4 regions of the Pseudomonas sp. Mb7 genome follow, and region 1 is predicted to be linked to each of the others. Evidence: riboswitches for the same ligand, from Rfam matches in the RefSeq annotation. Region 1 holds a riboswitch; each other region holds the start of a gene.

What was found. Region 1 has a riboswitch for cobalamin ahead of ACOYXH_RS09740 (TonB-dependent receptor plug domain-containing protein). Riboswitches for the same ligand answer to the same signal wherever they lie in the genome.
Region 2: it holds a riboswitch for cobalamin, as region 1 does, so the genes downstream of both, cobW (cobalamin biosynthesis protein CobW) here and ACOYXH_RS09740 (TonB-dependent receptor plug domain-containing protein) in region 1, are expected to answer to the same signal.
Region 3: it holds a riboswitch for cobalamin, as region 1 does, so the genes downstream of both, ACOYXH_RS09100 (ABC transporter substrate-binding protein) here and ACOYXH_RS09740 (TonB-dependent receptor plug domain-containing protein) in region 1, are expected to answer to the same signal.
Region 4: it holds a riboswitch for cobalamin, as region 1 does, so the genes downstream of both, ACOYXH_RS12975 (CbtB domain-containing protein) here and ACOYXH_RS09740 (TonB-dependent receptor plug domain-containing protein) in region 1, are expected to answer to the same signal.

The regions. Positions count from the first base shown of each region.
Region 1 covers NZ_CP186501.1:2,113,239-2,116,922, forward strand. The annotation lists gene ACOYXH_RS09740 (TonB-dependent receptor plug domain-containing protein) at 1-1,662, opposite strand, end outside; cobalamin riboswitch at 1,755-1,960, opposite strand; gene ACOYXH_RS09745 (LysR family transcriptional regulator) at 2,008-2,901, opposite strand; gene ACOYXH_RS09750 (zinc-binding alcohol dehydrogenase family protein) at 3,012-3,684, shown strand, end outside.
Region 2 covers NZ_CP186501.1:2,838,704-2,842,387, reverse strand. The annotation lists gene ACOYXH_RS12950 (hypothetical protein) at 1-546, opposite strand, end outside; gene ACOYXH_RS12945 (2OG-Fe dioxygenase family protein) at 546-1,298, opposite strand; cobalamin riboswitch at 1,648-1,859, shown strand; gene cobW (cobalamin biosynthesis protein CobW) at 1,959-3,032, shown strand; gene cobN (cobaltochelatase subunit CobN) at 3,036-3,684, shown strand, end outside.
Region 3 covers NZ_CP186501.1:1,969,037-1,972,720, reverse strand. The annotation lists gene ACOYXH_RS09120 (LysR substrate-binding domain-containing protein) at 1-82, shown strand, start outside; gene phnX (phosphonoacetaldehyde hydrolase) at 157-984, shown strand; gene ACOYXH_RS09110 (hypothetical protein) at 1,054-1,323, opposite strand; gene ACOYXH_RS09105 (Ppx/GppA family phosphatase) at 1,332-2,267, shown strand; cobalamin riboswitch at 2,310-2,503, shown strand; gene ACOYXH_RS09100 (ABC transporter substrate-binding protein) at 2,648-3,661, shown strand; gene ACOYXH_RS09095 (FecCD family ABC transporter permease) at 3,670-3,684, shown strand, end outside.
Region 4 covers NZ_CP186501.1:2,845,614-2,849,297, forward strand. The annotation lists gene ACOYXH_RS12960 (sugar phosphate isomerase/epimerase family protein) at 1-840, shown strand, start outside; gene ACOYXH_RS12965 (AzlC family ABC transporter permease) at 830-1,522, shown strand; gene ACOYXH_RS12970 (hypothetical protein) at 1,515-1,841, shown strand; cobalamin riboswitch at 1,876-2,097, shown strand; gene ACOYXH_RS12975 (CbtB domain-containing protein) at 2,221-2,418, shown strand; gene ACOYXH_RS12980 (CbtA family protein) at 2,430-3,128, shown strand; gene ACOYXH_RS12985 (cobalamin biosynthesis protein) at 3,125-3,538, shown strand; gene cobM (precorrin-4 C(11)-methyltransferase) at 3,620-3,684, shown strand, end outside.

The DNA.
Region 1 (3,684 bases):
GCGGGCGAAGAAGCTCGGGATATCGTTGAGGGTCACACCGCTGCGCGATTCGGTGAGGTTGCGGGTCATGTCCGCTTGCAGGCTCCACTGATCGTTGAGCGCGAGTTTGGCGTCGGCCTCGAAACCACGCATACGCACCTGGCCTTCACCGTTGACCCATTGAATGTCGTCGAGGGTGATCAAGTCGTCGATCTTGCGTTTGAACAGGGTCACGCTGGCGCTGAGTTCGCGGTCGAGCAGAAAGCCTTTGTAGTCGACACCCAGCTCCGCATTGCGGCTTTTTTCCGGCTTCAGGTTGCGATTGCCGATCTCGTCGCCCGGTTCATTGACGAACAGCTGCTCGGCGTTCGGCAGTTTGTAGGCGCTGCCGTACTGACCGCGCACCGACCAGTTGTCGTTGAGGTCATACAGCGAAGTGAGCATGCCGACCGTGGCACTGTCGCCGCCGCTCATGGCTTCGTGGCGAACGCCTATGCTCGGGTGCCAGTCGGGCAGGGCGTCGATCTGCGGACGCAGTTGCGTGTAGAAAGCGTGGGCTTCGGCCTTGTCGTTATCGATGATCAACACATCATCCTGGCCCTTGAACCATTGATTGTCGGTGCCAAACACCAGTACATGATCGCCGGGCAATTCAGCCTTGCCTTCGGCCTGCACACCCCAGTCGGTGAAGCCCCAATAGTCGTTGTGGTTAATGACTTTGGTGCCGCCGCCCTCCCGGTTGTTGACGCGGGTATAACGCGTGTCCCAGTCGTTGATATGGCCTTTGACGAAGTAGCTCAGGCGCTCATTGACGGCCTGCTCGAAGGTCGCCGTGGCGATCTGCTGCACGCGGTCGTTAGTGGTCTTGTGGTTGTCGACCGGGCGGGCGAAATCGAGGTTGGCGTCGGCGTATTGGTAAAACAGCTCCAGCCGCGAATCATCGTCGAACGACTGAATCGCCTTGCCGCCGAACGTGGTGACTTCGTAAGCGCGATCCTTGCCGGAATCGTTTTTCATGTCGCGGTTGCGATAGGGCTGGTAACCGTCGGAGACGTTGTGACTGACGTACGCCAACAAACCGAGGTCGCCGAAGCCGTTAGTGAAGATATTCTCGACGCGGGCGTCTTCGGTGGTGCCGCCAAAGCTGTCGACGCCTAGATTCACTTCGCCGGCGGCTTTGCGCGATTGCGGGCTGCGGGTGACGATGTTGATCACACCGGACACGGCCTGGGTGCCGAACAACAGGCTCTGCCCACCCTTGAGCACTTCGATGCGTTCGATGGCGTTGGCCGGCAGGGTGTCCAGATAGAGGCCGCCGTACAGGCGATTGTTCAGGCGCACGCCGTCGAGCAGGATCAGCGTGTCGTCGTTGCGCCCGCCGAGCAGCGAATAGGTGCCGTAGTCGAAAGGGCCGTTTTTCGGCGCCACATACAAGCCTGGAATGAACATCTGCATCACGCGGCTGACATCGGCGCTGGGGCCGGCGCGTTCGATCTGTTCGCGGCTGACGATTTCGACCTTGCTGCCGAATCTGGCCATGTCGGCGACGGTGGTGGACTCCACCGACGGTGCGGAAACGATTTGTTGATTGAGTTCCAGCGGCGCGTCGTCGGCCAGTAGCAGCGGGCTGAACAGGCAGCCAAGGAACAGGGTTGGAGCAGAAGTGTTGAAAGGTCGAATCATTGTCTTCTCGAAAAGGATCTTCGCAGAAGAGCATGCAAGAGAAGGCATCGCGCACAGCCAATACCGGCCCATGCCCGCCCACCGCAGGATTTTGCCAAACGAAATTCCAGGCCGGTCTCCGGGCTCGCGCGTATCGAGGTTTTCACCTTCCCATGGCCGTCTGGCCACAGTGGTGTATTGAAAACATCACGCGCATACCGTTGCGGGGGCAGCACCGGACTTGTTCGAAAAGAACGTACCGGTTTCCCGTTTCACCCCATGCACGGCGGCATGGGACACCTGAAACTGGCCGGCATCTGAACATTCGAGGAGCGTCTCGTCAATGTGGCAACCAACGGGGGGGAGCTATTGGATGCGTTCCAGAGCGACAAACTGGCCACTCAACCACGCATAAAGCTGAGACACCGCCGGGGTGATCTGCTTGCGATGCGGGCACACCAGACTCAACGGTGAGGCATTGCCGGGAAAATCCTTCAGTAGCACGACCAGTCGCCCTGCGATCACGTCTGCACTGACGTCCAGCCAGGATTTGTTGGCGATGCCTTCGCCGCTCAACGCCCAGCGGCGCACGATGTCGGCGTCGTCGCTGAACATCGGTCCCGAGACCTGGATCGTTTCACTGCCCAGGCTCCACTTGTCGTAGATCCGGCCGCCTTGCTGGTAGAGCAGGCAAGCGTGGTTGTGCAGATCGTCCGGCGTTTGCGGGTATCCGTGGCGCTCCACGTATTCCGGTGCGGCGACCAGCACCCGCCGGTTCCACGGTGCCAGCGGCAGCGCCACGTAGTTGGCATCTTCATTCGAGCCGTATCGAATCGCCACGTCTACCGGGTCACGAAACAAGTCGGCCATCTGGTCCGACAGGGAAAAGCGCAAGGTCAGTTCCGGGTGCTGGCGGCGAAACAGTGTGAGCCACGGCAGCAAAATGTTGCGCCCCAGATCGGACGGCGCCGTCACTTGCAACACGCCGCGCAACGTGGCGCTTTCACCGCGCAGGTTTTCCTTGCCTTGCTTGAGCGCCTCCAGCACCGAGTGGGCGGTGGGCAAGTATTGCTCGCCCTCGGCGGTTAATCGCAGACTGCGGGTGGTGCGCGCAAACAGGCGCACGTCCAGCTCACGCTCCAGACGCTTGATCGCCGCGGCAACCTGACCGGGCAATAAATCCGCCTCATGGGCGGCAGCGGTGAAGCTGCCCAGCGCGGCGCTGCGGGTGAACAAACCAAGGTCATCGATGCGGATCATTTTCACTCCTGCAGTGAAAGTGTTGGCGCATTCTGCTGGTTTTTCTTTGTGCTTGGGAAGTCGAAGATGGCGGCAAGCGAGCACATCAGCTCTTCAGACAGCGAGTTTCCATGAAAGCCATCACCTTCACCCAACACGCTTTGCCCATTGAAGATCCGCAATCGTTGCAGGACATCGACCTTCCGGTGCCAACTCCCGGCCCCCGGGATTTGCTCGTAGAAGTTCGTGCGGTGTCGGTCAATCCGGTCGATACCAAAGTACGCGCCGGAACTTTCACCAAAGAACCGAAAATCCTCGGCTGGGATGCCGCCGGTATTGTCCGCGAGGTCGGGGCTGAAGTGACGCTGTTTCAGCCTGGCGACGAAGTGTTCTACGCAGGCTCCCTTGCCCGCACCGGCAGTTATAGCGAATTTCATTTGGTGGACGAGCGAATCGTCGGGCACAAACCGCGTTCGTTAAGTGCTGCGGATGCCGCGGCATTGCCGTTGACCTCGATCACCGCCTGGGAGCTGTTGTTTGACCGTCTCGGTGTCACCGAAGGTTCAGGGCAGGGCAAGTGCCTGTTGATCACGGGGGCAGCGGGCGGCGTCGGTTCGATGCTGGTGCAATTGGCCCGACAGTTGACGCAGCTGACTGTCATCGGCACCGCCTCACGGCAGGAAACGGCTGACTGGGTCCGGCAATTGGGCGCGCATCACGTCATCGATCACAGTCAGCCGCTGCTCGCACAGTTGCAGGCACTGGGCATCGACGAGGTCAGCCATGTCGCCAGCCTGACCCATA
Region 2 (3,684 bases), 730 kb from region 1:
CGGTTGTACACCGCACGCCTGGAGTTGCCGATCAACATCCCCGAGATCAATTTGTCCGTCAGCCGTCAGTTTCAAAAAGACGCTGTGCCGGCCCATCTTCTGCACCAGAGGCCCGGTTGCGAAATGCCCGCCGCTTTCGGGCGCCAGTGATAATACGCAGTCGCCCGGCTCGGTCAGGGCGGCCAGCACGCTCAGCGTGCAGTGCACGCCGGAGAGCACGCGGTATTCGACGAACGGCGCGTTAAACATTGCCTGCACGGCTTGGGTCGCCAAAGCCTTTAATGTTTCGACTTCGGGGAAGTGTTCGACCTGCATACCATTGAATTCGGCGGCATAGCATTGACCGTCAATGGCCTGTGCATTGAACAAGTAACGCTCGTAATGGCGATTCTGTCCTAGCGTGCGTGCAGTCTCGGACAATATGTTTTCATTAGCGGTCAGCGATAGTGTGGAAGTTCTTCGTGCGCACGCCTGTTGAAACTGTTCAATGATGAAGTTATGCGCGAGGGGGGTACTGACTGAAAGTGCATGAGTCGAATGATTCATTAGTAGTCCGCCAGGTCGAAGTCGATAATCAACATATCGCGACTGCCGCGATCCGAATTAATGCTCGATGTTTGCAGTGGGGAAACTTCATGCAGAAGTATTCGGTCATTCAAGACGACGGTTTCCAGATAGTCAGTCAAAGTTGCACTGAATACTTGGCCACCTTCTTCATCAAATATCCGGCTTTCGCCACCGATGACATGCTGACGTTGAATCAGGTGTTGAAAGACAAAATCGTGCCCGTCGCGATGTCGGCCCTCAGGGGTGGCCTGGCCAGCATTGCCTTGATCGCAGAGGATACGGAACTGATGGCAGGTCACGAGCCAGTCGCGCGGGCCCAGCGCCATGTCCAGCAGTGCCAGGTCGGCGGCCAGCAGTGTCTGCAGAATCGGGGAGTCAATGAACGTCGCCTCGCAGCGGGTGTAGGTGCGCTGCACTCCGCCCAACAGCGGGTTGTCGGTCTCGGCTTGAAAAAAGTGGCAGTCTTGCAGCGCCGTCCATTGGCGTTCCTGTTGGCGATACTGGAACTTGCAGATGCGTCGTTCGCGAAGACCGTTCTCTGCGCTGAGATACGCATCGGTATGCAAATGATCCCAGGTCGCATTGAATGCCCGGCATGCTTCGCGTCCCAGCAGCGCAACATCCAATGCTGGATAGTGAACACTGTGCGCATAGTGGCAATTGCGCAGTAGTTCGGAAAGTTCCTTTAGTCCGGCATCACTTGAAAGCCGTAACGCGTTACCGGCACTCATGTTGTGGATACCCATGGGTGCAGGAAAGAAACAGGCAGGATCAAATACTGATAATAATCAGCCATGCAAGAAATCCTTTCTTGAGAGACTCATAGTCCTTGTGCGAACTCATCGTTCATATCTTGTATTGATTTATCAATTTGGTTTTTGTAAAGATATGTAATCGAATGCGCGCAGCCGCTCTATTTCAGGGTTTAACGCGGTGGTAGTTTTTTATGTAACGGATAGGACATGTAAGACATAACTTACAACTACTTTTTAAGTGAGAAGTGTTCGCGATCATTAGATGAAAAAGTTGCTGCCCTTATAACCACAATGATCCAGGCGTTGACCCGCCTGCCGTGCATGCGTAGCCTTGCGCATTCGAGGTTCTCCGGCGTATGTCGGAGCTAAGAAGGGAACGCGGTCAATGCCGCGGCTGCCCCCGCAACTGTGAACGGTGATGTTCGCTGCCATGCCACTGCCAGCTCAACTTATGAGCCCGCGGGAAGGCGCAGCCAACGCCAGGCCCAGCGCCTGAACGCCGTCAGCCAGGAGACCTGCCTCGTCACAGATTCTCACTACAACCGGGCGGGGTGATCCGGTGGCGAACTCTCCAGGCACGCACGCGCGTTGCCGGTTCTCGTCCCGTATGCCCGCCGCTTGCCAAAGGGCATACCGATGAAAACACTGGCCAAACTCCCCGTCACCATCGTCACCGGCTTCCTCGGCTCGGGCAAGACCACGCTGCTGCGCCACATGCTCGACAACGCTCAGGGCCGTCGTATCGCGGTGATCGTCAACGAGTTTGGCGAGTTGGGCATTGACGGTGAAATCCTCAAGCAATGCACCATCGGTTGCACCGAAGAAGAAGCCACCGGCCGCGTTTACGAGCTGGCCAACGGCTGCCTGTGCTGCACCGTTCAGGAAGAGTTCTTCCCGGTGATGCGCGAACTGGTTGCCCGTCGCGGCGATCTCGACCATATCCTTATCGAAACCTCGGGCCTGGCCCTGCCAAAACCGCTGGTACAAGCCTTCCAGTGGCCGGAAATCCGCAGCGCCTGCACCGTTGATGCGGTGATCACCGTGGTCGACAGCCCGGCCGTCGCCGCCGGCACTTTCGCCGCGTTCCCGGATCAGGTTGATGCCCAGCGCAAACTCGACCCGAACCTCGACCATGAATCGCCACTGCACGAACTGTTCGCCGATCAACTGGCCAGCGCCGACCTGGTGATCCTCAACAAGGCCGACCAGACCAGCCCGGAAGATCTCGCTCGTGTCCGCGCTGAAGTCGCCGAAGAACTGCCGCCAGCGGTGAAAATCATCGAAGCCAGCAACGGCCGTCTGCCGCTGGACGTGCTGATCGGCCTCGGCGCCGGTTCCGAGGAGCACATCGACAGCCGCCACAGCCATCATGATCACCACCACGGTGAAGGCGATGACGACCACGATGACCACGATCACGACGCCTTCGATTCGATCTCCATCGAACTGCCACAAGCCGACGAAAGCCTGCTGCTCGACGCCCTGACGCAACTGGTGGTCAAGCACGGCATCCTGCGCGTCAAAGGTTTCGCCGCCATTCCGAACAAGCCAATGCGTCTGCTGATCCAAGGCGTGGGTACGCGTTTTGACAAGCATTTCGACCGTCAGTGGGGCGCTGATGAAGCGCGCGTCACGCGACTGGTGTTGATTGGTCAGGCGCTCGACGCCGCGCAACTCGAAGCGCAACTGCGCGCTGCGCTCAGCGTTTAAGCCATGCACCTGCTCAGGACTCAGCCCGGCGGTTTCGTCTCGGATGACAACATTGCCGACCTTGGCCAAACCCCCGCCGAGCTGGTGATCCTGTGCAGCGGCGACTCCAGTCTCGCGCTGCTCGCCGAAGCCGCGCAGCAGTTGCCGGAAGATTACCCGAGCCTGCGTCTGGCCAACCCGATGCAGGTGCAGAACCATGCTTCGGTCGATCTGTACGTCGACGAAGTGCTGCGCCACGCCAAGGTGATCCTGATCTCGCTGCACGGCGGCATCGCCTATTGGCGCTACGGCGTCGAGCGTCTGATCGAACTGTCCGAGCGCGGTGTGCAGGTGATTCTGGTGCCGGGCGATGACCGTCCTGATCCGGAACTCAGCGACCTGAGCACCGTCAACGCTGTGGATCGTGATCGCCTCTGGCAATTCCTGCGCCAGGGCGGCCTGGGCAATGCGCTGGACTTTTTCCGCTGCCTCGCCAACCGTTGGCTGGCTCGTGATTACGTCTGGGAAGAACCGCAGGCGCTGCCGCGCACGGCGATTTACCACCCGAATAAAACCAGCGCCGCACTGAGTGACTGGCAAGCCGATTGGCTGCCTGCACGCCCGGTCGCGGCGGTGTTGTTTTACCGCTCGCATTTACAAGCGGCGAACACCG
Region 3 (3,684 bases), 140 kb from region 1:
ATACCACCTGTGCTGCCTCGGCATCCGCCGCAACCGACCGGTGATTGCCGAACTGTTTGATGCGAATCCACCGCTGACCTGATCAGCACTGACCCTTGAACCGCCTACCTCATTGCCGAGGGACGGCCCACGCTTACCTGAAAACGGAGATTGACCATGCAGTACCAACAACCGACTCACCTGCAAGCCGCGATCCTCGACTGGGCCGGCACCGTTGTCGATTTCGGCTCGTTTGCGCCAACGCAAATCTTCGTCGAAGCCTTTGCCGAGTTCGGCGTCGCGGTATCGCTTGAAGAAGCGCGCGGGCCGATGGGCATGGGCAAGTGGGATCACATCCGCACGCTGTGCAACTTGCCACAGATTGCTGAACGCTATCGTGCAGCGTTTGATCGCTTGCCGAGTGATGACGATGTAACGGCAATCTACGAACGTTTCATGCCGTTGCAAATCGAGAAAATCGCCCTGCATTCGGCGCTGATTCCGGGCGCACTCGAAGCCATTGCGGCATTGCGCGACAAGGGTTTGAAAATCGGTTCGTGCTCGGGCTACCCGGCGGTGGTGATGGCCAAGGTCGTCGAACTGGCGCGGGAAAATGGCTACGTCGCCGACCATGTCGTCGCCACCGATGAAGTGCCCAATGGCCGGCCGTATCCGGCGCAGGCCTTGGCCAACGTGATTGCCCTGGGCATCGATGACGTGGCCGCCTGCGTCAAGGTCGACGACACCTGGCCGGGGATTCTCGAAGGGCGCGCAGCCGGCATGTGGACGGTGGCATTGACCTGTTCCGGCAACGCACTGGGCCTGACCTATGAGCAATACAAGGCGTTGCCGTCGGATCGACTGGCGGAAGAGCGTGCGCGAATCGGCAAAATGTTCGCCCCTTCGCGCCCGCACTACCTGATCGACACCATCGCCGAGCTGCCCGAAGTGATCGACGACATCAATGCGCGCCTGGCCCGGGGCGAAACTCCGCAGTCCTGCTAATTGATCGTCCGCACCCCGCGCTGATCGTTCCCACGCTCTGCGTGGGAATGCAGCCCGTGACGCTCCGCGTCACTGGACGCAGAGCGTCCCTAGAGGCATTCCCACGCAGAGCGTGGGAACGATCAACAGCCAGATCGCGGGCAAAAAAAAGCTGCCACGAATGGCAGCAAAAACTTTAAGAACACGCGATGTATTGACCGCAGCATAGACGCCGGATAATGACAGTGTCATGACAGCCGAAAATTCATTCAACCGCCCCGCCCCCGTCATCAGGATGTCATCAAGATCACGGCAGAATCCTCGCAAACCGTCTTGAGCCTCGCGACGGATGCTCTGCAAGGATTCCCATGAAAGACGACGCCTCGCTGTTTGCCGCCATCGACCTGGGTTCGAACGCCTTTCGCCTGATGATCGGCCAGTCGGTGCGCAGCCGCAAAGGCTTGCAGATTCAGGAAGTGAAAACCCTGCGCGAGCCGGTGCGCCTTGCCGAAGGCTTTGACGGTGGTGCGCTGGATGCACTGGCACTGGATCGCGGCTGGCAGGCGTTGGCGCGGTTCGGCAAGAAGCTGCGTGGTTTCGAGGCCGGCCGTGTTCGTGCGGTGGCCACCAGCGCGGTGCGTGAAGCGGACAACGCGCAACTTTTTCTGGCCAGTGCCGAGCGGCATCTGGGCTTTCCCATCGACGTCATTTGCGGCCATGAAGAGGCGCGGCTGGTCTACGCCGGCGTAACTCACGCCTTGCCCAGCGCCGACGACCTGCGCCTGGTAGTCGACATCGGCGGCGGCTCCACCGAGCTGATCCTCGGCCAGGGCTCACAACCCTTGTTAACCGAAAGCATCGCCATCGGCAGCGGCACCTTGAGCACGCGTTTCTTTCGCGGCGGCGATGTGTCCGCCGGCGCGCTACAGGAGGCTGAACGCTTCGCCATTCTGCAGTTTGAACATGTCGCCAAGCGCTATCGCGCGCAAGGCTGGCAGCAGACCATCGGTTCGTCCGGCACCGCGCGCATGCTCGCCAAAGTGCTCAAGACCAATCGCCTCAACGACTTCGGTCAGGACGGCATCACCTACGGCGGACTGCTGCGCCTGTCGCTGCTGTTGTTGAAGGTAAACAACGTGCAACAACTCAAGCTTGCCGGTCTGCAACCACACCGCCAGAGCATTCTGCCCGGCGGTCTGGTGTTAATGCTGGCGGCATTCAAAGTATTCGGTATCGCACAAATGCTGCCCTCCGAACCGGGCCTGCGTTTGGGCGTATTGCACGGTTTGATGAGCCAACACTAATCCTCGCCACGGCAGATTCGTCTCCCCTTCAGCGGCTCGATCGACTACCATGCCGCCGTCGGTTCCCGAACGGGACTAATAGGGAATCCGAGGTGCTTGCACAGCACTGATCGGAACTGCCCCCGCAACTGTAGGTGCCGAGCCTGCTCCACGACTGCCACTGGGTGAATCCCGGGAAGGCCGGAGCCAGGCGATGACGCATCAGTCAGGAGACCTGCCGGCACAGTGATTACTAACCGGCGGGGTGTCCGGGAAGGACATCGTGCCGTGCGCGTCTTCGTTGGCTGCCCGGCCTTGCGCTGTTTTCCTGACCGCGTTCGATGGTGTGTTTCCAGACCGTACTCTCCCGCTCCCCGTACGGTTCCCCTGGAGACTGCCCCATGCTGCTGCCCCGCGTTGCCACCCTCATTACCGGCCTGAGCCTTGGCGCCCTGGCGCAGGCGGCACCGACTGTCTATCCACTGACGGTCGAGAATTGCGGCAGCACCCTGACCTTCCAGCACGCACCGACGCGCACCGTGACCATCGGCCAGGCCGGCACGGAGATGCTCTACGCCATGGGCCTGGGCGACAAAGTCGTCGGCACCTCGTTGTGGTTCAACAATGTGCTGGCCAAATACAAAGCGCAGGATGACAAGATCGAGCGTCTGGCTGACAACGAACCGAGTTTCGAATCGGTGATCGGCAAGCGTCCGGAACTGGTCGCCGTGGAACTGGAATGGATGGTCGGCCCGCAAGGCGCGGTGGGTACTCGCGAGCAGTTTCATGAACTGAAGATTCCGACCTATCTGCTGCCTTCCGATTGCGAAGCCAAGGACAACCTCGTCGGCGCCGATGGCACGCGACTGGCGCCGTTTCGCATCGAGACGATTTACAAAAGCGTGAGCCAACTGGCGCAGATCTTCGATGTTCAGGAGCGTGGCCAGCAGCTCAATGATCAACTCAAAGCCAGTCTCGCCAAATCGATTGCCACCGCCCAAGGCAAACAGCTCAAAGACGCCAGCGCGCTGGTGTGGTTCTCCAGCGCACAAATGGACATCGAGCCGTTCGTGGCCGGGCACAAAGGCGTTCCCGATTTCATGCTCAGCACCCTCGGCGTGCGCAACGTGGTGGCGTCCGATGAGGAGTGGCCAACCGTCGGTTGGGAAACCATCGCCAAGGCCAATCCGACCTTCCTGGTCATCGCGCGCATGGATCGTCGACGTTTCCCCGCCGACGACTATGAAAAGAAACTCGCCTTCCTGCGCAGTGATCCGGTGACGCGCAACATGGACGCGGTGAAGCACAACCGCATCATCATTCTTGATGCCATGGCCATGCAGGCGAGCCTGCGCATGTTCGAGGGCATTGAGCAATTGGCCACGGCCATCAACGGCTATGACCTGTCGCAATGAGTGCCAGCCTGATCCGCACGCTC
Region 4 (3,684 bases), 730 kb from region 1:
GTCTACGACAACCCTGCAGACATCCTGGGTTCGATCACCGATCTGGCCAGACATTTCCAAGCGGTCGAGTTCGAGATCGGCGAAGACGCCGAAAAAACCTTCTGGTCGTTGACCGCCGAAGACCGGTCTGAGCTTGCCGGGAAAATCCGCAGCTTCGCCGAACACAATGGCATCACGCTGACCGTCCACGCCGGATGGTGGGGTCGCCAGTACAACCTGTGTTCCCCGGATTTGACCGAACGTGCCCAAGCGGTGGACTGCCTGAGTGCCGCCGTGGAGTTTTCCCACGAGGCCGGCGCCACCAGCGTCACTTTTCATCCCGGCTACAAAGATCAACTGGAAAACGGCGAACTGCTGGACAACCTGATAGTAGCGATCAACGAGGTAACCAAGCGCTGCAACACCGATGGCATCGCCCTGTGCCTGGAGAACATGGGCGGTCAGCGGCCGAAATTCCCGGTCTTCACCGTCGAGGAACACCTGCGCTTTCACAAGGAGACCGGGTGCTTCGTGACCATCGACGTGACGCATCTGTGCTCACTGCTGCCGTATGGTGAAAGCCTGTTCAAAGCCATTGCCGATCTGGCGCCGGTTACCCGGCATCTGCACATTGCCGACCTCAACAACACCCACCATCAACATCTGCCGATTGGCGAAGGCAACTTGCGCCTGAGCGATGTGCTCAATCGCTTCGCGGTCAACGGCTATCGGGGTGTGGCCGTGGTGGAAGAGTTCATTCCGCGCTTCTCCACCGAGTACTACCTGGAAAAAGCCCTGGCCTATAAGAACGGCGTAGAGCAATTGCTGGCCGGCTCGCGGCACAGCACTCATGCTGGTTGAGTCGAACCTGGCAAAACCGGCGTCGCGCAGCGAGATCGCGACCGGTATCCGCGATGCGCTACCGTTCGTCTTCTCTCTGCTGCTGACCTTCACCCTGATCGGCATGCTCGGGCGCCGCCATGGTCTGGATCTTCCGGCCATGGTGGTTTTCAGCGGTACGGTAATGGCCTCGCCGTTGCAACTGACGCTGCTGGAAACCCCCGCGCACCTGCTTAACGCCTTTGGCGTGCTGGTCTCGGCGCTGAGTATCAACTTGCGTTTTCTGGTCTTCACACTGAGCCTGAAATCCAGCCTCCAGGGCCCGGTCAAAGCGTTCGTCCCCGCCCTGGCGGTGATGGCAAATGCGGCTTTCACGTTGATGTCGATCCGCAAGGATCAGCAACCGATCAGCCGCCCGTATGCCAACACCGTGTGCTTTCTGCTGTACGCCGCCGCCCTGCTTGGCACCGTGGTCGGGTATTGCTTCGCCAGCGTGGCCGACAACGCAGTGATGGATCACGTCAGTGTGGTGATCGCGATTTTCATCAGCGCTTCGCTTGGCAAGATGGCCCGCGACCGTCACAGCTTCCATGCGCAATGGATTGCCGGCCTGGCCACCGCCGCGAGCTTGCTGTGGCTGGGCGAGGTCAGCTTGCTGCTGGTGCTAGCCATCACCGTTCTGACGAGCTATGTCTATGATTGAACCTGGTACTTTCTGGCTGTACGTACTGATTTGCGCGCTGGTTTCGATCGTCTGCCGCTTGCTGCCGCTGGCCGTCGATGTCGAACGGCTTTCGGCAACTGCCCGCGCTTTCATCGATCGTCTGGGAAAATACACATCGGTGGCGATGCTCGTCAGCCTGCTGGCGGTCTCACTCTATCCTTTGGCCAGCCAGCACCTGGCGGCCATGCCATGGATCCTGCCGGTGGCGTTGGCGTGGCTGCTGAGCCTGACGCGAATCAAATCCTATTATGCGTTCCTGATGGCGCTGGGGGTGTACGTCCTGCTGATCATGCGCTAGGCGCCGATTGACTCAAATCCCCCGCCCATGCTCTCCTACACAACTTGTTACGGGTGCCCTTCACAGGGTGAAACGGGAAACCGGTGAATCATGTGCTTTACTCAAGCCCATGTCAGTCCGGTGCTGCCCCCGCAACGGTAAGCGAGCGAAGCGTCAAAACCACTGTGCCGATACGGTATGGGAAGGTGACGCTTGCAGGTCGGCCTGACGCCAACCCCTCGTGAGCCCGGAGACCGGCCCGCAACACACAGCCCGCATTTGTGCGGCGCTGCACATAACAAACCCGCGGTGGGCGGGCGCTGTTCGAACCTCTGCGAGCCCGACCCGCAGGGGTTTTCATGCGCTCTATTCACCCGCTGACACTCCAGAGGGAAGCGCCATGTCGATCATCAGCAGCACCGGCAGCAACACGGACAAAATCGCCAGCACCACCACCCTGAGCCAACGCCTGACCGCCGCGATCTTTGCATCGATCCTCGGCGCCAGTCTGGTTTACTTTGCCGGCTTCTCGCACATCGAAGCGGTGCACAACGCCGCCCACGATACCCGCCACAGCGCCGCGTTCCCGTGCCATTGAGACCTGCCGACATGATCAAGCGTATCGCGCAAACTGCAGGATTCTCTGGTCTGCTGGCCGCCCTGCTCCTCACTCTGCTGCAAAGCTTCTGGGTTTCGCCGCTGATTCTGCAGGCGGAAACCTTCGAGAAGTCCGAGCCGGTGGCGGTTCACGAACACGCCGCTGGCGTGGCTGCGCACACCCATGATGCCGAGGCCTGGGAGCCGGAAGACGGCTGGCAGCGCGTAGTCTCGACCACTGGCGGTAATCTGGTCGTAGCCGTCGGTTTCGCCCTGATGCTCGCCGGCCTCTACACCCTGCGCGCGCCGACCAAAACTTCGCAGGGCCTGCTCTGGGGCCTGGCCGGTTACGCGACGTTCGTGCTTGCTCCGACCTTGGGCCTGCCACCAGAACTGCCGGGCACCGCTGCGGCCGATCTGGCTTCGCGGCAGACGTGGTGGATCGGCACGGCCGCTTCGACGGCTGTAGGTCTGTCGCTGATCGCGTTCAGCCGTCACTGGCTGATGAAGGTCCTCGGTGTGGCCATCCTCGCTGTGCCCCACGTGATCGGCGCACCGCAACCGGAAGTGCATTCGATGCTCGCCCCCGAAGCACTCGAAGCTCAGTTCAAAATCGCTTCGCAGTTGACCAACGTGGCGTTCTGGCTGGCCCTGGGCCTGATCAGCGCCTGGTTGTTCCGCCGCAACAGCGCTGGTCAATACCACGCATGACCGATGACCGCGCAGCGCCGACCTTCGTGGTCGGCCTGGGCTGCCAGCGCGGCTGCCCGGCCAGTACGCTGCGCGCGTTACTCGATCAAGCGTTACAGGCGCATCGCATTGAGCTTGAGGCGGTGAAAGCGTTGGCCAGTATCGACTTGAAGCGCGACGAGCCCGGCCTGCAAGAACTTGCTGCACAACTGGCTCTGCCCCTGCTGTACTTCAGCAGTGACGAACTGGCCAGCTACCAACAGCGGCTCAGTCACCATTCACAGATTGCTTACGAACGCACCGGTTGCTACGGCGTCGCCGAAAGTGCCGCGCTTGCGCTCGCTGAACAGCTGATTCAAGCGCCGGCAAAACTGCTGATCTCCCGGCAAAAATATGCTCAGGCAACGCTGGCATTGGCCGGCGCGGCGTAAAATCCCGATAATCCCCGCCATTGATCATGAGCGTTGTTCATCTGCAACGCAGTCGTGCCCTCTTTTACTCAGGATTCAACGATGACCGTCTACTTCATCGGCGCCGGCCCCGGCGACCCGGAATTGATCACTGTCAAAGGCCAGCG